Regions from separate parts of the Exiguobacterium sp. s157 genome, predicted to be linked through region 2. Evidence: riboswitches for the same ligand, from Rfam matches in the RefSeq annotation. Region 2 holds a riboswitch; the other holds the start of a gene.
The links. Region 2 has a riboswitch for thiamine pyrophosphate ahead of thiT (energy-coupled thiamine transporter ThiT). Riboswitches for the same ligand answer to the same signal wherever they lie in the genome.

Region 1 (10,883 bases), on a different contig from region 2:
AGCGTTGCCGAACCAATAGGTGACGAAGGCGGGACTGGCTTCAATTGGGGACAGATGTCGTCCAAACTCGCCCAAGAACAACATCGCGTAGCCAAATACGAACAGGCTGAGCAGTCGATGCTCGACTTGGCGAGGGTTCCGGAGCAAAACATCAAGGGCAAGGTGGCTCAATAAGAAAGCCGGAAGCAAGTAAACGGCCATATAGAGAAATAGTGTGGTCACGGATAGACCCCTTTCTTCAAACAAATCCATCTCTTACTTTCTCTATCGGTCGAAGCGAATCCTTTCTCGAGTGCGCGGACACATCCATACAAAAAGCGAGCGGAACCAAGTCCGCTCGCAGTCGTCATCTCTTTTCATAACGTGTCTTCGATTGCCGTGTCGCCTTTGACGAGGTCAATCGCTTGATTGTAGGCCGCGTCATGACCGATGAGGTGGGCCAAGAAGGCCGCCACGTCTGCACGTGGAATCTCACCCGTTGAGACGTCGCCCGTCTTCACTTTGCCCGTGCCAGCGTCGTCCGTGAGAGCGCCCGGACGAACGATCGTATACGTCAGTCCGCTCTCCTCGAGCAAACGATCGGCATGATGCTTCGCGACATAGTATGGTTTCATCTCTTCCGGCCATGCCGAACGATCTTCCGCCTTCAAGGCGCTGACCATGACGAACTGGTTTACATTCCCGTTCTTGGCAGCCTCGATGCTTTTCGCCGCGCCGTCAAGGTCGATTAACAGCGTCTTGTCGGCTCCGGTGCTACCACCTGAACCGGCTGCGAAGACGACCACGTCCATGCCAGACATTGCTTGTTCAAGTGACGAGACGTCACCTTCGAGGTCGCCTAGGACGGCCTGATAGCCTTTTGACGTGAAGTCATCGAGTTGCTCTTGTTTTCGAACCATCGCCGTGACTTGGTGTTTCCCTTCCTCGTGCAATCGTTCCACGAGCTGTTTTCCAATCTGTCCATTCGCGCCTATTACAAATACGTTCATCTGTCTTCCTCCTCGATTTGAATTCAGAGACAAGCGAAACGCCGTGTGGCTATGGCCACATCCGGTGCAGAAGCGATGGCTGAGATGACGGCGACGCCGTCCGCCCCGTCGTTCCGAATCATCGGGACATGTTCCGGTAAAATGCCGCCAATCCCCACGATTGGCAGCTCTCGATACATGTCTCGGACTTGCCGGATGAGTGTCGTCCCGTTCACTGCCCCGGCATCTTCTTTCGAAGTCGTCGGGTAAATTGGGCCAATGCCTACATAATCCGCATGCTCGATGGCTGCTGCCGCTTCTTCGAGCGTGTGGACCGAGACACCGAGCCACTTATCTGGACCAATCCGCTCCCGAACGATTGCGGCCTCGGCATCGTCTTGTCCGATATGCACGCCGTCCGCATCAATGCGCGCCGCCAATTCAACATCGTCGTTGATGATGAACGGGACGTCATACGAACGACAAAGTGCTTGCAGGGTCCTTGCCATCGCTTCTTTTTTATCCCCATACAGTGCCTCTTTACCTTTTTCACGAAATTGAAAACATGTCACGCCACATTGGAGTGCCGTTTCTACCGTCTGGAGCATGTCTTTCGTGTTCGGTGTCCCGCATACGAAGTAAAGCCGTAACTGTTCAGCGAGTGCCCGCCTTGATGGATTCAATCGTCACGCCCTCCTCTCCATACGCCACATATGCCCAATGGTTCGTCGGTCCGTGTCCGGCGCCGATCTCGAGGCCATGGGTGATGGCGCTTTGAATGAACCGCTTCGCCGTCACCGCCGCCTCCATGATGGAACGACCTTTGGCAAGTTCCGCTGTAAGCGCCGCCGAAAATGTACAACCTGTTCCGTGTGTATCGCTCGTCTGGATGCGCGGGGCCGAGAGGAGGAACACTTCTGACTCCGTCATGATCAAGTCTTCGGCAGTTTCACCTTCGAGATGGCCGCCTTTTAAAATAACCGCGCGCACACCGTACGCTAACATCCGCCGAGCCGCCTCGAGACGATCATTAAACGATCGAATCGTCAAACCGGTCAGCACTTCCGCTTCCGGCACGTTCGGCGTGACGACTGTCGCGAGTGGCAACAAGAAGGTCTTGAGCGCATCGACCGCCGTGTCCTGTAAAAGCGGAGCCCCTCCTTTCGCAATCATGACCGGGTCGACGACGAGTCGGTTGAAGACATGACGTTTCACCCCGGTAGCGACCGCCTCGATGCGCGACGCATCAAATAACATCCCGGTCTTACATGCTGCGATCGAAAAGTCCGAACCGATTGCATCGAGTTGTTGCGTGACGAGTTCCGGCGACACTGCTTCGACCCCATGCACCCCACGAGTGTTTTGAGCGGTGACGGCCGTCAGAACGCTCGTCCCGAACACGCCGAGCTCTTGAAACGTCTTCAAATCAGCTTGGATTCCCGCTCCCCCGCCAGAGTCCGAACCCGCAATCGTCAATACTTGCGGCCGCATCATAACACCACCTCAATACGGTCGCTCGGCAACTCGACGGCCGTCATCTTGCCGAGTTCATTCAAGAAATGAACGGGGAAGTCGCCCGGTCCGTCCGCCAAAGCGGTAGCCAGTTCGCCGCACCGGGCATATCCGGCGAGCGCTGTCGCCGTGGCCGTAACCGCATCCCGTTCGACCGCAAGGAACGCACCGACGACCGCACTGAGTAAACAACCGGTCCCTGTCGTCCGGGCCATCGCGCCAGTGCCGCCTTTGATTTCAATCGTCGCGTCCCCATCGCTGACGACATCCGTCTCTCCGGTCACGGCAACGACACAGGTGTAGCGTCGTGCCGCCGCGCGCGCGATGTGATTCAAATCAACCCGCGTTTCCCCAGCGTCCACGCCGCGCGTCGCCGCGTCGAGACCAATCAATGTCGCGATTTCTCCGGCATTGCCTCGGATGACCGTCGCACGGACAGATTGCAGAATCGCCTCGGCGACGTCGCGCCGAAATGAGGTCGCCCCGACACCAACCGGATCGAAGACGACTGGACGACCTGCTTGATTCGCCGCCTGTCCGGCTCGAATCATCGTACGTTCCGTCATTGCATCGAGTGTACCGATATTGAGCACGAGCGCATCGCTTAAAGACGCCATCTCGGCCACTTCTTCGACCGCGGACGCCATGACCGGGGCCGCCCCGATGGCGAGCAACCCGTTCGCTGAAAAGTTGGCGACGACGATATTCGTGATGTTGTGGATGAGTGGCCGTTCGGCTCTGACTTTGTCCCATAAGTCGCGCTTCATCGTGTCACCCCCGCCGGTAAATCCCACGACTCGAGCGTCCACGCCATCTCCCAAAACGCATGTTCATAATAACAACTCTTCAAGAACAACTGTTGATACCGAAAGCGTTCTTCCGCTGTCGCTTGTCCGGCGAGCACGTCGAGTCGTTCAATCTGTTCCTCGACGAGGTCGCGGAACCATTCCGACCCGTACGTCGCAATCCACGTCGCATAAATCGGATGATCGGGTGTCGCGTCTTTCATGCGTTCGCCAATCTCGTAATAAACCCAATAGCACGGCAAAATTGCTGCGAGCACATCACCGAGCGTTGGACCGGCATGTTGCATATGGAGCGCATAGGCGTAAGCCGTCGGAGCCGGCTCGAACGTCGCCCACTCTGCGTCCGTCACGTCGAGCAACGTGAAAAACTCACGATGCAGCGCATGCTCTGCTTCGATGGTATGGAGCGCGTGCGTCAAAAAGCGGCTCGCCACTTCCATGTTCGGGGCGAGGGTCGCGCCTTTCGCCTGTACTTTCGAGAACTGATTCAAATAATACGAGTCTTGCATGACGTAATGCCGAAACTTCGCCTCGTCGAGTTCACCCGTTCCGAGCTCGCGGACGAACGGATGGTCAAAGCTGGCTTGAAACAAGGTCTCGGCCTCTTGTCGTAGATGTGCGGTGAATGTCATGTTTTCTCCTCCTTTGTGATCAAAAAAGACGCCGCCTCCCATAACGGAAGCGGCGTCGGATTTACACAAAGTGTACGAAAACAATCGGTTCGCCCACTTCCCTACGCTAGCGTGAACTAGATCAGGTTCAAAGGGTCTGGACCTCGTCCATCTCAGCCGCGTCACGCGACTCCCCTAGTGGTAAACATTATGAAATTCGGTCGTCTACGACCACATCATATCAGTCTTTCCCTGTACTGAAAACCCTTTATCGCGAAAAGCGCCGGTTCAACAACGTCCCCATTTGCGAGAACCGCTCGGTGCCGAGCTTGCGACGGTTCGACGCGGCGAACACGTAATAATCGACTTTGCCCATATAATAAATCAAACGCAGGCCGGCCAAGAAGAACGTGATCGTTGTGCTGACGGCAAAGCCGACACCGTACCAATCGATGCCGCGCGGCAAGAGCAGTAACGTGAACAACGCGTTCAACGTGAAGAACGAGATGTTGACGAACAACGCCCCGCGCCGGTCCTCGAAATAGAGCAACAACAACGTCAAGATGAGAATCATCGCATTCGCGAACGCCGCGAGCGTCGTCATCCGAAAGATTTGACCGATCTCATCCGGGACACCAATCCAACTGACGAACACGCCCGCCATCAGGATGGCGAACAGCGTCACCACGCCTTGGCTCCGCGCAAGTCGAATCAACTCATTTTTCAATACGGACGTCATCGTCTGTTTCGCCTTCTCGATTTGATGGAGTGCCCCGCCGTAGTTGATCAATCCATAAAACGTACGGTAGCGCTCATAAAACCGGGTCTCGACAGCGACGACGAACAACAGCTGCGTCGGGATAATCGTCAAGTACGACCAAAAGATGGCCGTGTCATAATACGGGTTGAACAAGAACGAGTCCGCGATGATCACACGTCCTTCACCGAACCAGATGATGAAATTCGTGACCCAAATCCCGAGCACGTACAACACGCCGATGGCGAACAAGTCTGGATAGCGGTCGAAGTACTTGAAGTACGAGAACTCTTTCACCGCGTAACGGAGCGGGAACGTCCGGAGCATCGCGAAGAACAACCCGAACAACGTCACAATCATCCCGACCGTGAAACCGAGCAACAGCTCAAGACTCGACGGGTCGACCATGAGACGGCTAATCGCATAGACGCTCCCGACCGAGATGAGTCCGCCGAGCAGGAAGCTATAGGCCACGGCTTGATAATACTTGGCGGCACTTAAAAACAAGAACATGACCCAGATGACGTTAATCGTCATGAATAAAACGAACAACGTCAGTTTGTACAGAAAATCGAGCGGCGACAATAGCCAAAAGATACTATACAGCAAGCCTGCCGCGAGAATCGTCACTTTGAGCATCCCGGTGAACACCGGGAAAATCTCATGTGCCTTCTTCTCATAAAACAAGTCCGCCACGTATCGGGTGACGACGAGCTGTTGAAAACTGAACAAGATTTGCGAGAAGATGAACGCGTACGAGACCGAGATCATGAAGAGCGTCCGTTCGGCGAGCGACAACGTCGGCATTTGGAACGCCAACCATTGAATCGTACCGACGACCAAGATGACAATCAACCACGGTCCGGATGTGACGAGGCCGGAGAACGTGTACGCCTTCAGCCGGGACGAATAGTAGTCTTCTTGGAACAACTTCTGTAACTTAAACCCGATGCCCGCCATACTGTTCCCTCCTCGCTTCATAGATAGCCTTATAGCGGTCCACGACTTGTTGGAGACGATAATATTGGCGGACCCGCTCCCGTCCGTTCTTGCCGAACCGCATTCGTTCCTGCGGGTAATCCATCATCCATTCGACTTTGTCGGCGACCGCTTCCGGATGAACCGGTGGCACGATGAAACCGGCCGGACCAAACGGGTCATCCGCTCGTCCGTATAAAAGCTCGGAACAGGCGCCGACATCGGTGGCGACCCACGGAATCCCGGCGGCCATGCCTTCGAGAATCGCGAGCGGCTGCCCTTCCGAGATGCTCGTCAGGAGCAGTAAATCAAAGGTCGGCAAATACGTTTGAACGTCCACTTTCCCGGCCAGTTCGACATAATCACTCAATCCGCTCTGTTCGATGAGCAGACGGCACTCTTCCGCATATTCTTCATCCTCGTCGAGTGGACCCATGATTGTCAGTTTGAACAGACGATGCCGCTCCTGCAAAATCTTGGCGGCGTAAATCATCGTCTTCAAGTCTTTGATGGGAACGAGGCGGACGATGGCACCGATTTGAAAGAGGTCGTGCTCCGGACGATTGACCGTCGCCTGGATTTGTCGGTCGGCAATCCCGTTGGCGATAATTTTCGTCTTCTCGCTCGGGGCGCCGATCCATTCCTGATATTCGCGATTCCGCTCGAACAAGGTGATAATTTCATCGGCCGCGTTATACGCCTCGCGGGACAAGTGGTGGAAGAACCGGACCCATCTCGGCTTATACGGCGCCGGAATCCAATACGACTGTAAAATTTCTTCCTCGCGTTCACGGGAATAAATGCCATGCTCGGTCAAGATGAACGGGATCCCTTGCGTCTCTTTCATGTAGGAAGCGACTACCCCGGCATAACCCGTCGATACGGAATGGACGAGGTCGACTTTCGGGAGCGGCTGATGGAGCACCCGCAAAATCGGGGTGTACATGCTTTGCCACATCCAGAAATAGTCGATGAACGAGCCGCCGTTCATCTCTTCGGCGTAGGCGGCCTTCACGTTGCGCCAAAAGAACTCGCTCGCGAAAAACGCCTCGCTCGAAGGCACTTCTTTCCCGAGTAGTCGCAACGCTTGCCGGTTCGGGCTTCTTAACATGAGCCAATCCGACACGTTCTGTTCGTCGTCGGCACCCCACTTCAATCGTCCCCTCGCGCGTTCACCTACGTCGTTCAAATACAGATGGGTGATGCCCGAGACGTTCGGAGGGAGCGCGTATTTCATGTCTTCTGGCCGTTTCTCGGTCGGTTGAATCGAGATGATTTCAAACGACACCTCGGGCATCGCCTCGATTAACGTCTGCGTCCAGCTCGATACGCCTCCGCTCACGTACGGATAACTGCCCTCTAAGACAAGTCCGATTTTCATTGCGCTTCCCCCTTGATGTCGATCTCAGCGTTCGCCGATGTCAGTTTGACGAGATAGAGCGGTCGGTCGGCCTCCCACTGCTCGACCGTCCCGAAATCAAACTTTCCTGTCTCGAGTGACTGGCCCGGTTTCAGGCGAATCGTAAAATGAGACGGGTTGACGAGCCCTTCCCCGGCCAAATAGACCGTCGACTCATCGAACGTGACGTTCAAATCAGCTTGTTGGTATGTGATCATCTTTTCGGTCGCATAGTGTTGCGTATATGCCTCGAGGTGCGGATATTGATCCTTCACGTCGTGGACGATTTTGCGAAGACTCGCGAACATCGTATCCCAATCCCGACCGAAGGCCCGGTCGGGGTCGATGACATCATCCGGGTGAATGAAGTGGGAAAACACACCGAAGTTGGCGATTGCATCGACCATTTGGAAAATCGATCCGCGCTCTTCCCCGTAATCGCTTGTCACACGCGGGAAATGGTACAAGTTCGGATGCGTCGCATCAAATTCGAACTCTTGGACGAAGTCCCCGCTCTCCGGCTCCCCCGTGTAGAGCGAAGCAATCGTTCGCAGTTCTGGCAACGCCTCGGCGATCGCATCGACCCCAGTCCGGTTGAGCGCGTTCGACGGCGGAACGTATGACTTGAGCGTTTCAGCCGGGAAATAGTTCGCAAACACGGACTCGGCTTGAAGCAATGACCGTTTCATCTCGTCTTTATCTTGCCACGGAATGTACCCGTACGTCGGGTCAATCGGTTCATCGGCCGTGACGAGCGACTGGTGGTTATAGCCATGGAGTCCGATTTCCCCACCGTGGGCGATCAATTTGCGACCGAAGTAGAGCATTGGGAACTCACCCCGTTTGATTAACTGTTCGTCGACGAGCTCCATCTCCTCTTCATATGTCCCAATCATGGCACCCGTGTAAATCAAGTCGTCGTCTTTCGCCAAATCGACCATATCTTCCCACCAATCCTCGGCGAAGAAATCTTTGACCGATTTATCGAGCGGGGTCGCGGACACGTCCTTCATTTTCCCGTCCATGACCGGTGCCGGGAAATCATCGATGTACATGAGTTTGATCGCTGCTTGTGCTGTGACGAACGCCGGCGGCATCGTGCCGAGCGTCTGCACGAACAGACCGCGGATCATCTTTTGGTTCGTGATTGTCGTGTTCCAATAAAGGACGTTCCCTTCGCCGACACCGTATTCCCAAAGGATCGGGAATCCTTCGGCCGACAACATGACGTTGGCCTCGTCTGCAATCGCAAAATCGACGACGCTATGGACAAATAAGTCGTCCGGTGGGTTCAAGTCGACATACCCAGGGAAAATCATCTCTTCAAAATTTAGACCATACACGTCCGGTACGTACTCACCGATTTCTTCGATGCCGGTCAACGCGTTCCATGCCGGATCTTTAAACCGATTCGCAAAGACGAGGTTCCCGCCTTGTTCGACATAACGTTTCATTTCCACGAACGGCCATCTTGTCGTATCTTCACCCGTGAAAATGATGATGGTGTATGGAGATGGCGAAATCGATCCGACGGCGCCTGGGTTCACTTCGCGAACATCAAGTTTCGCATACTGCAGACCGTACAGCAGGTTGTCCGCTGTTTCGACAGCCAAATCACCTTCATCCCGGACGAGATAAACTTGAAGCTGATGCTGACCCGCTTTTGCCGAGGCATCACTCTTCAACTGATCGATGTTCATCTGTTGCTCGGCGACGTTTGGCAACAACGTGTGTAGCGAGTGGATCCGTAAGTATTGAATCGCACCGACGACGACTAAAAATAAGACGATGAAGAGCGAGAATGAGATTACAGTTCGTTTTTCCATGATGTCGTGTCACTCCATTCTTCAAACAACAGTCGGTACTCATACGGTACGTCCTCCAGTGAGAATTGGGTCTGCATCATAAACATGACCGCCTTCACTTCGTTCCAACGTTCGCGCTCATAATAGTAATTGATCAGCATCAGATGAGCCTCGATGCGTTCCGGGAAATGATGGACGTACTCTTTTAAGATGTTCAATTGCTCTTTGGGCCGCTCTAACGTGAGATAAATCTCGTTCAAGTCCTCGTAAATCCAAGGCGAAGGTGGATAGAGCGTCTTCGCTTTCAATAATTCCTCCAGCCATGCGCCTCGCTTGTCCTTCAACATGACCTCGGTGATGAGCTCACTATGGATCATGCGTTTATAAATCGTCGCAAGCCGTCGAATCGTGTCTGGGTTACCTAAGTCGTATTCGCGTTTGGCGTGTTTCAATTCTTGTTCATATTGATCGATCAAGATGTTCATTGTCGCCGCGGCGTAGTGGACAGTCTCGCTGTCCGTGCTCTCAAGTCCCATCTGCAAATACTTGCCTTGCTGGTCAATCGACTGGTTGACGTGCGTCAAAATCGAGTGTTTGCGGATAGCCGGATCTTTCGAGTTGATGGCGTCGGTGAGCGGTAACAGATGACTGCTGCTGCTCGCTTCATGACGAATTTGTTCATAGTTGACGACCTTGAAGTCGATATAGTCGTCATAGTCTTCAATCAGACCGCTCCGACCGAACCGTTCAGCAAGCCGATACACCGCATAGACGGCAAGTTCGGCGAGAAACGGTAAGAACAGACCGAAGCTGAGCGCCGCCACCGCGACGCCATAATCCGGCGCTTTCATTCTTCGTTTCAACACGATCAATAATCCGAAGGCGAGCAGTGCATGAACGACATAAATCCCGATCAATACGAGTCGAATGGTAGACTCCATCCCGTCACACTCCCTTCTGGATTAAAATCCCTTCGATCCGGTCATAGATCCGTTGACGGTGTTCTTCACTCGTTCCTGGGAGTAAGAGCAACAGCTTGTTCTCATCCGGGTCATACCCGACGACATCGATCTCCCGTAAATAAGAATGGACGATGGCCTCGATACTCTCGAGTGAGACAGGCTCATAGCCGAGCGGATATTCGAGGACGATATACGGCTGTCCATGGTGAATCTTCTTTTGTTCTTGGATGGCGACGAGTTCTGTGAACGCTGTTTTCTTATAAAACGAGGTGCCTTTATGCATCTTCTCGTGCTGCTCTTTACGAATCAGGTTCTCGGCATTTTGAATGCGTGTGCCAATCCACGAGAAGAGGATATTGAGAACGTGCAAGTCATCGGTCGTCAATTTCCGAAGCGGCAACCGTTTGATGACGACGACTTCTCGGGTCATCCCGTCCACGATGATCGGTGCGAGCAACATCGGGTCCGTGTCCTCGTCGTCGAGTTGACGGAGCGTCGTCTCTTGGACTTGGAAGAACCGTTTGAACATGCTTGACGCCTCGTCAAGGAAAATCGTTTGCGGGAACTCTTTCGTTTCGGTTTGCCGAATCAAGAGGCGCATCGATTTCTGGGAGCGGTCGACGTGGTAAATGGCGACATCGCTCGCTAAAAACGTCTTTTTCAGCAGGCGAATCGTTTCGCTTCGAATCAGTTCCGGGTGTGGCAAGTCGAGCGATACGGCAAGTTCATACAATTGGTTCAAGCTGTATTCGGATTGAAGTAGTTTTTGACGAAGTGTCGTTTGCGAAGTGTTGAGTAAATCGACGGTCTCTTTCAAATACGTGTTCTCATCTTTCAGTTCCTCATTGCGGAACTGACTGATTTCATAACGCTCTCGAAATGAGGTGCTGAACAACCCGACGATGACGGTGATGGCGAAGTAGTAAAACAGTGTAAGAAGTGAGTTTGTATCGTAGAACAAGAGGAAGATGTCCCCTCCCATTAAGCCGGTGTATAACACTTTATAGAGGAGCAAGATGCCAAAACTGATTAAGCCGAAGATAGTGCCGTATCGTAAGGCGAATAAGATGGCGGCCACATAAAAC
Region 2 (10,883 bases):
GAGGCGACGATTTTCTTCTCGGCAATCGCCATGTGGTCGTCTTTACGAATCTCGACACCGTCGATGCTCGTATCACGAACCGCATACGTCACTTGACCAGACTTGACGGCGCTTGCCGCAGCCTTCATGACGCTCTCGTTCGTTTCCACATCCGCTTCCGGATTGAAGGCGATCGCTGCCGCGAGTCCTTGTGGCACCGTCTTCGTCGGAATGACCGAGACGCCGCAAGGTGCGACCGAGGCCGCTTGTTCAGCAGCCATGATGATGTTCGAGTTGTTCGGGAAGATGAAGACGTGATCCGCGTTGGCCGCTTCAATCGCCTTGACGATATCTTCCGTCGATGGGTTCATCGTCTGACCGCCCTCGATGACGTGGGCCGCCCCGAGTGAACGGAACAATTCGCTGACACCTTCGCCCATCGCGACCGTAACGATCGCGAACGGCGCTTTCGCCTTCGGAGCCGTCGGAGCAGCCGTTTGAACGCCGTGCTGGTTGGCGCCATGCTCTTCTTCTAAGATGGTCGAGTGCTGTTGACGCATGTTCTCGATTTTGACAGCGACGAGTTCCCCGTAACGCTGTCCTTTCGTGATGACGTCACCTGGCGTCTCGACGTGAACGTGAACTTTGAGCAACTCTTCGTCTGCGACGACGAGGAGCGAGTCACCGAGTTCAGACAATTCATTGCGGAACGCGTCCTCGTTGAACGGCGCGTCCTTCAATTTCTCGTCTTGGAACCGGACCATGATTTCCGTGCAATAGCCGAACTCGATGTCTTCCGTCGACATGAATCCTTGTGCAGCGTGGGCATGATGTTCAGCTTCAATGAGCGCATCCATGACCGGTGCATGTGGTTTCTCAAGTTCTTTGCCTTCGAGGCTAGCGAGGAACCCTTCATAAATGACGAGCAAGCCTTGGCCGCCTGAATCGACGACGCCGACTTCTTTTAAGACCGGCAATAAGTCCGGTGTCCGTTCGAGTGAAGCTTTCGCTTCGACAATCACGAGTTCCATGAACTCGTTGAAGTCGCTCGTCGACTCTGAAGCACGGAGCGCTTCGTCGGCCGCTTCACGAGCAACCGTCAAAATCGTTCCTTCAACCGGTTTCATAACCGCCTTGTATGCCGTATCGACGCCACGTTTCAACGCTTCGGCGAAATCGACTGTCGACACTTCTGTCTTGCCTTCGATTGCTTTACCGAAACCACGGAACAACTGGCTCAAAATAACGCCCGAGTTCCCACGTGCCCCCATCAAGAGACCGCGTGCAAACTTCGATGAGACGTCAGCGATATTCGCCGAGTTGAGTGCGGCCACTTCTTTCGCACCCGATGTCATCGTCAAATTCATGTTCGTCCCCGTGTCGCCGTCCGGCACCGGGAAGACGTTAAGCGAATCTACATAATCCGCATTCTGGCTCAAGTTGGCTGCACCGTTCGCGACCATGTTCGCGAACACCAATCCATCTAAACGTTTTAAACCCACACCAAATCCTCCTTCGTTCTCGTCAGTCATTCGTCAGACGAACGCCTTGTACGAATATGTTTACCGACGAAACGTTTAATCCTAAAGTTTCACCGAGCGTGTATTTTACACGGCTTTGCACGTTGTATGCGACTTCCGACACTTTCGTCCCGTAGCTTACAATGATGTGCATGTCGATATGTACGTCTTCTCCATCTTGACGTACGACCACGCCTCGGGCGTAGTTTTCACGTTTCAATAGTTCTGCGATCCCGTCTTTCAATTGAGCTTGAGACGCCATTCCCACAACGCCGAAACATTCCATCGCCGCACCGCCTGCGAGTGTCGCGACCACGTCGTTCGTGATGTCAATATTGCCATATGTTGTCTTCATTTCAATTGCCATATGGAGTAGCCTCCTTTATTCGGAATGATTCCTTCACTACATTCTACAATAAGTACCTAGTTATTAAAAGAACCTGCTCCATAAACTCGGTCAATTGTAGCCGTAACCCTCATTCATTATTAAAATCCTTTCCAGTAATGTCAAGTTTTTTTCTTGTCATCCTATGATTTTCTAGTTGCATCGTGAAAAAACCCGTGCTAATATAAACGAGTGTCTATTAGGACGAACCCACATAAAAAAGGAGGGGAAACGCATGGCACGTAAATGCTACGTAACAGGTAAATCACCTAAATCAGGTAACAACCGTTCGCACGCACTCAACAAGACAAAACGCACTTGGGGTGTAAACGTACAAAAAGTTCGTATTCTCGTTGACGGTAAACCTAAACGAGTTTGGGTTTCAGCTCGCGCTCTTAAATCAGGTCTCGTTGAACGCGTATAATTTTTATACACGAACGAAATAAATCCCAGCGGCATTCGCCGATGGGATTTTTTTGTGTTCATTTTTTGATAGACAGCACGAGCACCATACCGTCGTGCACGATCAAGTCCGCCGCTTCATCGTCCCATTCGTTCGAGATGGTGAGCGCCTCATGGCTGACGACATCGTGACGGTCGAGCGGATATTTGACGCCGCGGATGGTCACGTTCGCCTGCTTCCATGGGATGAGCGACAAATAGTGACCGTCTTGACGCGGGAGTTCATAGCGTCCCGACCCGACGAGTCGTACCGTCTGCCCTGCCGTGACGAGACGCATCTCAGGATACGCCTCGAGCAGACCGATATTGCTGAGCGTCATATCGAGCCGGCCGCCGAGCGCACCGTAGACGAGCATTTCCGTCGCGCCATGCCCCCGTGCCGCCTCGAGAGCGATCTCGAGGTCGGTCACATCTTTCTCAGATGGATAACGGACGGCGTCGATCGGCACTTCGCCCGTGAAGGAGTCGAAATCGCCGACGACGAGATCTGGGTTCAGCCCGTGGTTCAACAGTGTCTCGTACCCCCCATCGACGCCGATGATGTAATCGACGTCACGCGGGAGTCCCGAGATTGGTTCCGGGCTGGCCGCCACAATCAACACCCGCATTAGCGGACGTCCCGGGTCGCGAGCGTCGCGAAGCGCGGTGCCGAGACGAACAAGAGGACGAGGACGACGGCCGACACGAGGAAGGACGGGAGCATGTACGTCATGTTATAGGCGAACGAGTAGGCGACGACCGGACCTTCCGCGTATTCGGCGAAGAAGACGATCCCCGACAAGACGTGGGCCCCGTAACGAAGCAGTGAACCGAGGAGCGCGCCGAGCACCAAATAAACGACGAGCGTCTTTTTCGCCTCATCCTTGGCGGCTCGTTTCACTTGACCAGCGAACAGCCCCGCCATCCCGACGACACCGTAAGCGAACGTGTAGTCGAGCAGGAACTGGACCGGCGTGAAGATATAGGCCCCGAACAGCAGTTGCAGCGTTCCGACAAGTGCACCGGTCGCAAGTCCGCCTTTCAAACCGTGACGATACGCCATGACGAAAATCGGCAACATCGCCAAGCTGATTGACCCGCCTTGCGGCATCCGGAACGGGATGAGCAAATCAAAAATCAAACCGAGTGCGGCGAACAATGAGATTTCAATGAGCGCCTGTAATTTTAAACGTTGTTTCATCTATTTCCCTCCTTAAAATATGAGCGAACGACAAAAAGCAGCATGACGTAAACGCCATGCTGCTATCGAGTAGCAACGTGCATTTTCGCCACATCCCTACGTCCGTGTGAACGGAACAGGTTCAAAGGGTTAGCGTATGCCTCTCAGCCACAGAATGTGACACCCCTTGCGACAATATTTGTTGTTCTATGGACGATTATACACGAGATGCGTTGCGAATGCTATCGATTGCGTCTTTATAGCTCGGCTCGTTATAGATGGCCGAGCCGGCCACGAGCACGTCAGCACCGGCATCGATACATAATTTCGCAGTCTCCGCGTTGACGCCTCCGTCAATCTCGATTTCAAAGTCGAGACGGCGCGCTTGGCGCATCTCGTTCAACGCCGCGATTTTCGGCACGACCGATTCGATGAACTTCTGACCCCCAAAGCCAGGGTTCACCGTCATGAGAAGTACCATGTCGACGTCACCGAGCACGTGTTCAATCAATGACAGCGGCGTATGCGGGTTGAGAACGACGCCACACTTGGCTCCGGCCGCCTTAATTTGTTGAAGCACGCGATGCAAATGGTTCGTCGCTTCGACGTGGACGGTGACGATGTCCGCTCCCGCCTTGATGAAGTCTTCGACGAAGCGCTCCGGTTGGTCGATCATCAAGTGGACGTCTAACACCATGTCCGACTTCTTCCGTAAGCTCGCGAGCACCGGGAGACCGATCGAGATGTTCGGGACGAATTGACCGTCCATGACGTCAAAATGGATATAATCCGCGCCGGCCTCTTGGACCGCCTTCACTTCTGCCTCTAGGTTGGCGAAGTCCGCCGCTAAAATCGAGGGTGCAATTTTAATCATGTCAGTACCTCCGTTGTCTATCGTTTAACTCTGCCATAAACGTAACATAATTCTCATAACGGGTGGAAGCGATTTCTCCCGCCTCGACGGCCGCTTTGACGGCACAACCCGGTTCGTTCAAATGGGCACAGCCTCGGAACTTACAGTCGTCATGCCGCTCGACGAACTCAGGGAAGCACCAGCGCATCTCCTCGACTTCGAGTTCTTCTGGGAACTCGAGGCTTGAGAAACCAGGCGTGTCAGCGACGAGCCCGTCAGCGAGCGTGATGAGCGTGACGTGACGCGTCGTGTGCTTGCCTCGGCCGAGCGACTTCGAGATTTTCCCGGTCGCGAGTTCTAGTTCCGGCGCGACCGCGTTCAAGAGCGAACTCTTGCCAACTCCGGTCTGTCCGGCAAACACGCTCGTCTTCTCTTTAAACGACCCACGAATTTGTTCAATCCCCGACCCGGTCTCCGTCGACGTCTCGATGACCTCATAGCCGATTGACCGATATAAGGCCGCTGCCGCTTGAATCGTTTCGAGTTCCGACTCCGTCAACAAGTCCATTTTCGTTAAGACAATAATCGGATGGACTTGCTTCGATTCGATTAAGACGAGGAAACGGTCGAGCAGATGGAACGAGAACGCCGGTTCCTTGACCGAGAACAGCAAGAACGCTTGATCGATGTTAGCGATCGGCGGGCGGACGAGATGGTTCGACCGCTCATCGACGGCCAAGATATAGCCTGTGCCGTCCCCTTGGTCTTGAATATCGACATCGTCGCCGACGACCGGCGAGATGTTCCGGTTGCGGAAATTGCCGCGGGCGCGACAACGGATCTCTTGTTTCTCTTCCGTCATGACATCATAAAACCCGCCTTGTAATCGAATAATCGTACCTTTCATCCTATGACCTCCTTAGAAAAAGAGGCGACGCGCGCGCCACCTCTTCATTGTGAATCTTTTGCTTGTGCGTACGTCACCGTATCCGTCCGGACGACTTCCCCGTCGACTTCGATCGTCGCGGTTCCGACTTCGTCCGGTGCAATGACGAGCGTATACGAGTAAGTCGTCGTCTCCGTTATCTTATCACGCAACACTTCGACTTCGCCACGGGCGTCTACCGTCCGAATGACGACCTCGAGTGCCACAGGTTCTTCGCCTTCAGCAGGCGGATCGATTTCGACGTTGACTTCCCGTTCAATCGAGACGTCGGTCGGTTCGACCCCTTGCGACACGATGACGGTCAATTCCGTCCCCGGGTCGACGGCTGTTCCGGCCGTCGGTAACTGACGAATGATTTGGTTGGCGGGCACGCTCGTTGAATACTCGTCTCGTTTGACGATTTTCAAGCTATTCTGTTCGGCGTACGTCGTCGCTTCCTCAAACGTATACCCGGCTAAATTGGCGAGTTCGACTTTATTGCTACCGGTCGAGACGACGAGCGTCACCGTCTCTTCAGACGGGACGACCTCGTTGTCCGGAGCAATCGACTGGGAGATGACATCGCCGCTATCGACCGTCTCCGACGCCTCGGATTGAATTTCGATATCCGCAAAGTCGAGGTCTTTGAGCGTCCGCTCGGCCGCCGACTGAGACAATCCTTCGACGTCCGGCATCGCGACCGTCTCTTTCCCGGCCGACACGACAATCGTCACGGTCGTTCCGCGTTTCGGTTTCCGACCGGCTTGCGGTGTCTGCGAAATGACGTCGCCAGCGGCGATGTTATCGCTCGCCCGCTCTGTCGCTTCGACGACAAAACCGGCTGTTTCGAGTTCGGTCGTCGCTTCGTCGTTCGTCATCCCGACGACGTCTGGCACGACGGCACGGGACATCTCATCGGCGATGACATATGCCCCGATTCCGCCGCCAATCAACAAGAAGAGGAGTAGGAGCCAAAGCCACCACTTCTTCTTCCGTTTCGGCTTCGGGTTCGCTGTCTCAGGTTCGGTCGGTGCGACCGGTTGTTCCGGTGTCTCTTTGACGTTCGGTTCGTCCGGGACGACCGGTGACATGACGAGCGTCTGATCGAATGCGTCCTGTTCCGTACTGAGGCGTTTCGGTTCGTTCGCACGTTCCGGGTCGAGCGCCGTCATGCAATCCTTCTTAAAGGCGGCGACCGATGTGTGACGGGCGCCCGGTGATTTCGCCAGCGCCTGCATGATGCAGTTCTCAAGCGCTTGCGGGATGTTCGGGTTCAAATCCATCGGTCGAATCGGGTCGTCTTGCAAATGTTGAAGTGCGACGGCGACTGGCGTCTCCCCGATGAACGGAACGCGTCCGGTCACGAGTTCATACAGGACGGCACCGAGTGAATAAATATCTGACTTCTCATCGGCGAACTTTCCGCGCGCCTGTTCTGGAGAAAAGTAATGGACCGAGCCGAGCACTGACATCGTATGGGTCAGCGTCGCGTTCGACATGGCCACCGCAATCCCAAAGTCCGTCACTTTGACGTTGCCGCTCTGATCAATCATCATGTTTTGCGGTTTGATGTCCCGATGAATGATTCGATTCGCATGGGCATGGTCGATGGCATCACAAATCTGTCCCATGATGCGAAGCGCCTCGTCGACAGATATGTACTCTTCTTGCAAATATTGTTTGAGCGTCATCCCATCGACGTGTTCCATGACGATGTAATAGATGTCACGCTCGTCTCCGACGTCGTAGATGGCGACGATATTCGGATGGTTCAGACTAGTCGCCGCGTGGGCTTCCCGTTCGAACCGGCGTATAAATTGTTCGTTATGCGAGAATTCAGATCGCAACACCTTGATGGCGACGGTTCGGTTTAAAATCTCATCGTGAGCCCGGTAGACATTTGCCATGCCGCCGCTGCCGATTTGCTGTTCGATCCGATAACGATCGTTGATTCGTTCTCCACTTCGCATCGGATTCATCCTCTCTTTCTATCTGTGAACTGGACGAGGGCAACGGTGATGTTGTCACTCCCACCCAAACGGTTGGCTTGATCGATCAATTGATCCGCCTTGACGTCCGCCGAGACGGGACGTTTCAAGACTTGCTTGATTTCCTCATCAGTCAAATGAGTCGTCAAGCCGTCCGTACAGATTAAAATCGTGTCAAACTCGGGTTCGGCAAACACTTGCAGATCAGGTTCGACATGCTCATTCGAGCCGATTGAACGGGTGATAATGTTACGTTTCGGATGGACGCGCATCTCTTCCTCGGTCAATTCGCCGAGTTGTTTCAACACGTTCACGTAGGAATGATCTTCCGTCAATTGCTGCAGCTTATCATCTCTCAAGGCATATACACGACTATCCCCGACGTGGACGATGACGATCGTCTCGTCGTGCCAACAGACACCGGCAATCGTCGTCCCCATCATGAGGAGGTTGGCTTGTTTCGAGAAATCGAGCACTTGATCATTGGCCAGTTCCACGTTTTGGCGGAACCAATTCTCCATCTCCATCGGCGAGGCCGGAAGCGTCGAGAAGGCACGGCGAAACTGCTCGATGACGAGCTGACTCGCGACCTCCCCGGCTTCATGTCCCCCCATCCCGTCGGCCACGAGAGCAATTCCGGCATGTTCGTCCCCTAAAATCAAGACGGCATCCTCGTTCTGTGCTCTCACTTGGCCTCGGTCGGTTCGGTATGCTAATTCCATCTTCGTGATTACCTCGTTTCTTGTTCGCGCTCCTTCGCTCGAAGCTGCCCACAAGCCGCATCGATATCCGAACCTTGTTCGCGACGAATCGTCACGTTCACTTTTCGATCTTTGAGCACTTTTTCAAAGGCAAAAATTTGTTTACGTGGTGTGCGGACGTAATCGCGCTCGAGCACGTGGTTGACTGGAATCAAGTTGACGTGGCATTTGACGCCTTTCAACAAGTCAGCGAGTTGATGCGCGTGTTCTTCCGTGTCGTTAACCCCGCCGAATAGACCGTATTCGAACGTGATGCGGCGACCGCTCTTCTCTGTATAGTAGTTGACGGCTTCCATCAACTTGTCCAAGTTGTAAGCACGGTTGATTGGCATAAGGCGTGTCCGAATCTCCGTCGTCGGCGCGTGAAGCGAGATCGCGAAGTTGATGCGCATGCCTTCATCGGCAAACTTGTAAATCTTCGGTACGATCCCACTCGTCGACACGGTGATGTGACGTGAACCGATGTTCAAGCCGTCATCGTGGTTGACCGTGCGCAAGAAGCGCATCAATTCGTCGTAGTTATCGAACGGTTCGCCGATTCCCATGACGACGACCGAGTCGACCCGCTCTTCGCTCGCGTCGAGCGCGCGCTGGACGTCGAGGACTTGGGCCGTGATTTCACCGGCCTCTAAGTTACGTTTCAAACCACCGAGCGTCGAAGCACAGAACGTGCAACCGATGCGGCAGCCGACTTGCGTCGTGACACAGACCGAGTTTCCGTACTCATGGCGCATGAGTACCGTCTCGATGGAATAACCGTCTTGAAGCTCGAACAAGAACTTGATTGTCCCGTCCTTTGATTCTTGACGGACGAGTTCTTTCAATGTCGTCAATTGGAACGCCGCGTCTAATTTCTCGCGGAGCGGTTTCGAGACGTTCGTCATATCGTCGAACGATGTCACACGCTTGACGTACATCCAGTCATATAACTGTTTCGCGCGGAACGATTTTTCTCCTGCCTCAATCAGCCATTGTTCGAGCTCTGAGTACGTGAGGGAATAGAGTGACGGCTTGGCACCGACTAATGGATTTTTTTCAACTGCTTTTGGATTCATGTTTATACCTCTTTCTTGAATGCGGCGATATAGAAACCGTCCGTCCCGAACGACGTCGGGAGTAATTTGAGTTCAGCGCGGTCCGATGACATCATCGGGTGCAATACTTGTGGAAGACGGTCTTGGAGTGTCTCATCCCACGTCAATCCGTTCGACAAAATGTAATCGGCCTGCTGTTCATTCTCAGTAGGGTCGATGGTACATGTCGAGTACACTAGCGTACCACCTCGTTTAAGCAGTGGCAAGACGGCGTCAATGATTTCACGTTGGACTTTCGGCAGTCCAGCGAGGGCGGACTTGTCTTTCGTCCATTTGATATCGGGCTTGCGACGGATGACACCGAGTCCCGAACATGGGACGTCGAGTAAAATCCGGTCGAAGCTCTCCGGTTCAAATTTGTCCCCGGCCTGGCGGGCATCGAGGGCAAGTGCGGTCACTCCATCGATATGCAGACGCTTCGCTTGACGTTCAATCAACTTCGCTTTATGCGGATGCAAGTCGAGGGCGACGAGCGTTCCACCGTCCATGCGTTCTGCCGTATGCATCGCTTTTCCACCTGGTGCGGCACACGCATCGAGGACGCGTTCCATTTTCCCGGCTTGAAGCGCATCGGCGACGATCATCGAGCTCTCGTCTTGAATCGACAACAAGCCCATATCGATGAACGCTGTCGAGTGCACGTTTCCGGATTCGATGATGAGTCCGTCCGCTGACAGCTCCGAGCGTGTCGCGACGACATCGACTTCGGCGAGCCGTTCAATCATCTCTTCGACCGTGACGCGCTGGCGGTTGACCCGAACCGTGACCGGAGCCGGCTCATTGTTTAATTTACACATCGCCTCGGTCGCTTCGACACCGTACGTTTCCACCCATTCGGCGACGAGCCAATCGGGATGGCTATGTTCGATGGCAATCCGTTCAGCGTCCGGAAGCGTGCTCAAATCCGGGAACCCGTCCCGAATGACGTTGCGCAACACGCCGTTGACGAACTTACCGGTACCCGAATGGCCCCGTTTTTTCGCAATCTCGACCGCTTCGTGCAAGACGGCCCGATCCGGAATCTTGTCGAGGTAAAACAGTTGATAGACACTCATCCGTAAGAGCGGCAAGACGAAACGGTCCAATTTTTTCGGGTTTTGAACCCGCTTCTCTAAAATATAATCGAGCGTCCGTTTCCGGCCGAGCGTCCCATAGACGAGCTCTGTGTATAGGCCGACATCTTTCGTCGCCAATTTCTTCTGTTTCAATAAATCGTTGACCGCAATCGTCGAATAGGCGCCGCCTTGTTCGATTTTGATTAGCGTATCCAGTGCTGCAACTCGTACGTTCATATTATCCTCCTAGTCGATCGCCGACTTGTAACTTTTGGCCGGCCCCACGCATAAATGTGGCCCCGTCCATTCGTTTTTTACCAGATGGTTGCAAGTCGACCACTTTAATGGCGACCGCGTCGCCTGTCGCGACGACAAATCCATCCTCTTCAAGTCGTACAATCGTTCCCGGTTCACCCGTCCCTGTCGTTTTCGACCCGAAGAACAGTTTGACCCGTTCCCCGGCAATCGTCGTATACGCCGTCGGGAACGGATTCATCCCTCTGATGTGGTTATAAATATCTGCACCGGCACGGGTCCAGTCAATCTGTTCCCGCTCTCGGCTAATGTTCGGTGCGAACGTGACGTCACGCTCGTCTTGCGGTACGGCTTCAATCCAACCAGCGAGGAAGGCAGGAAGCGTCTTGAGCAACAAGTCTGATCCTGCGACCGCGAGCTTGTCGAACAACGTACCGACCGTGTCCA

Region 1: it holds a riboswitch for thiamine pyrophosphate, as region 2 does, so the genes downstream of both, tenA (thiaminase II) here and thiT (energy-coupled thiamine transporter ThiT) in region 2, are expected to answer to the same signal.

Annotation. Positions count from the first base shown of each region.
Region 1 is NZ_JACSLQ010000002.1:63,925-74,807, reverse strand. It holds gene KNP67_RS15355 (hypothetical protein) at 1-222, opposite strand, end outside; gene KNP67_RS04205 (SDR family oxidoreductase) at 357-989, opposite strand; gene thiE (thiamine phosphate synthase) at 1,013-1,651, opposite strand; gene thiD (bifunctional hydroxymethylpyrimidine kinase/phosphomethylpyrimidine kinase) at 1,623-2,459, opposite strand; gene thiM (hydroxyethylthiazole kinase) at 2,459-3,247, opposite strand; gene tenA (thiaminase II) at 3,244-3,918, opposite strand; TPP riboswitch at 4,000-4,104, opposite strand; gene pelG (exopolysaccharide Pel transporter PelG) at 4,166-5,614, opposite strand; gene pelF (GT4 family glycosyltransferase PelF) at 5,595-7,013, opposite strand; gene KNP67_RS04170 (DUF2194 domain-containing protein) at 7,010-8,857, opposite strand; gene KNP67_RS04165 (tetratricopeptide repeat protein) at 8,839-9,777, opposite strand; gene KNP67_RS04160 (GAF domain-containing protein) at 9,782-10,883, opposite strand, start outside.
Region 2 is NZ_JACSLQ010000001.1:433,378-444,260, reverse strand. It holds gene KNP67_RS02305 (DAK2 domain-containing protein) at 1-1,481, opposite strand, end outside; gene KNP67_RS02300 (Asp23/Gls24 family envelope stress response protein) at 1,504-1,866, opposite strand; gene rpmB (50S ribosomal protein L28) at 2,120-2,308, shown strand; gene KNP67_RS02290 (thiamine diphosphokinase) at 2,367-2,954, opposite strand; gene thiT (energy-coupled thiamine transporter ThiT) at 2,954-3,526, opposite strand; TPP riboswitch at 3,603-3,703, opposite strand; gene rpe (ribulose-phosphate 3-epimerase) at 3,723-4,379, opposite strand; gene rsgA (ribosome small subunit-dependent GTPase A) at 4,381-5,265, opposite strand; gene pknB (Stk1 family PASTA domain-containing Ser/Thr kinase) at 5,310-7,253, opposite strand; gene KNP67_RS02265 (Stp1/IreP family PP2C-type Ser/Thr phosphatase) at 7,259-7,993, opposite strand; gene rlmN (dual-specificity RNA methyltransferase RlmN) at 8,002-9,087, opposite strand; gene rsmB (16S rRNA (cytosine(967)-C(5))-methyltransferase RsmB) at 9,090-10,418, opposite strand; gene fmt (methionyl-tRNA formyltransferase) at 10,420-10,883, opposite strand, start outside.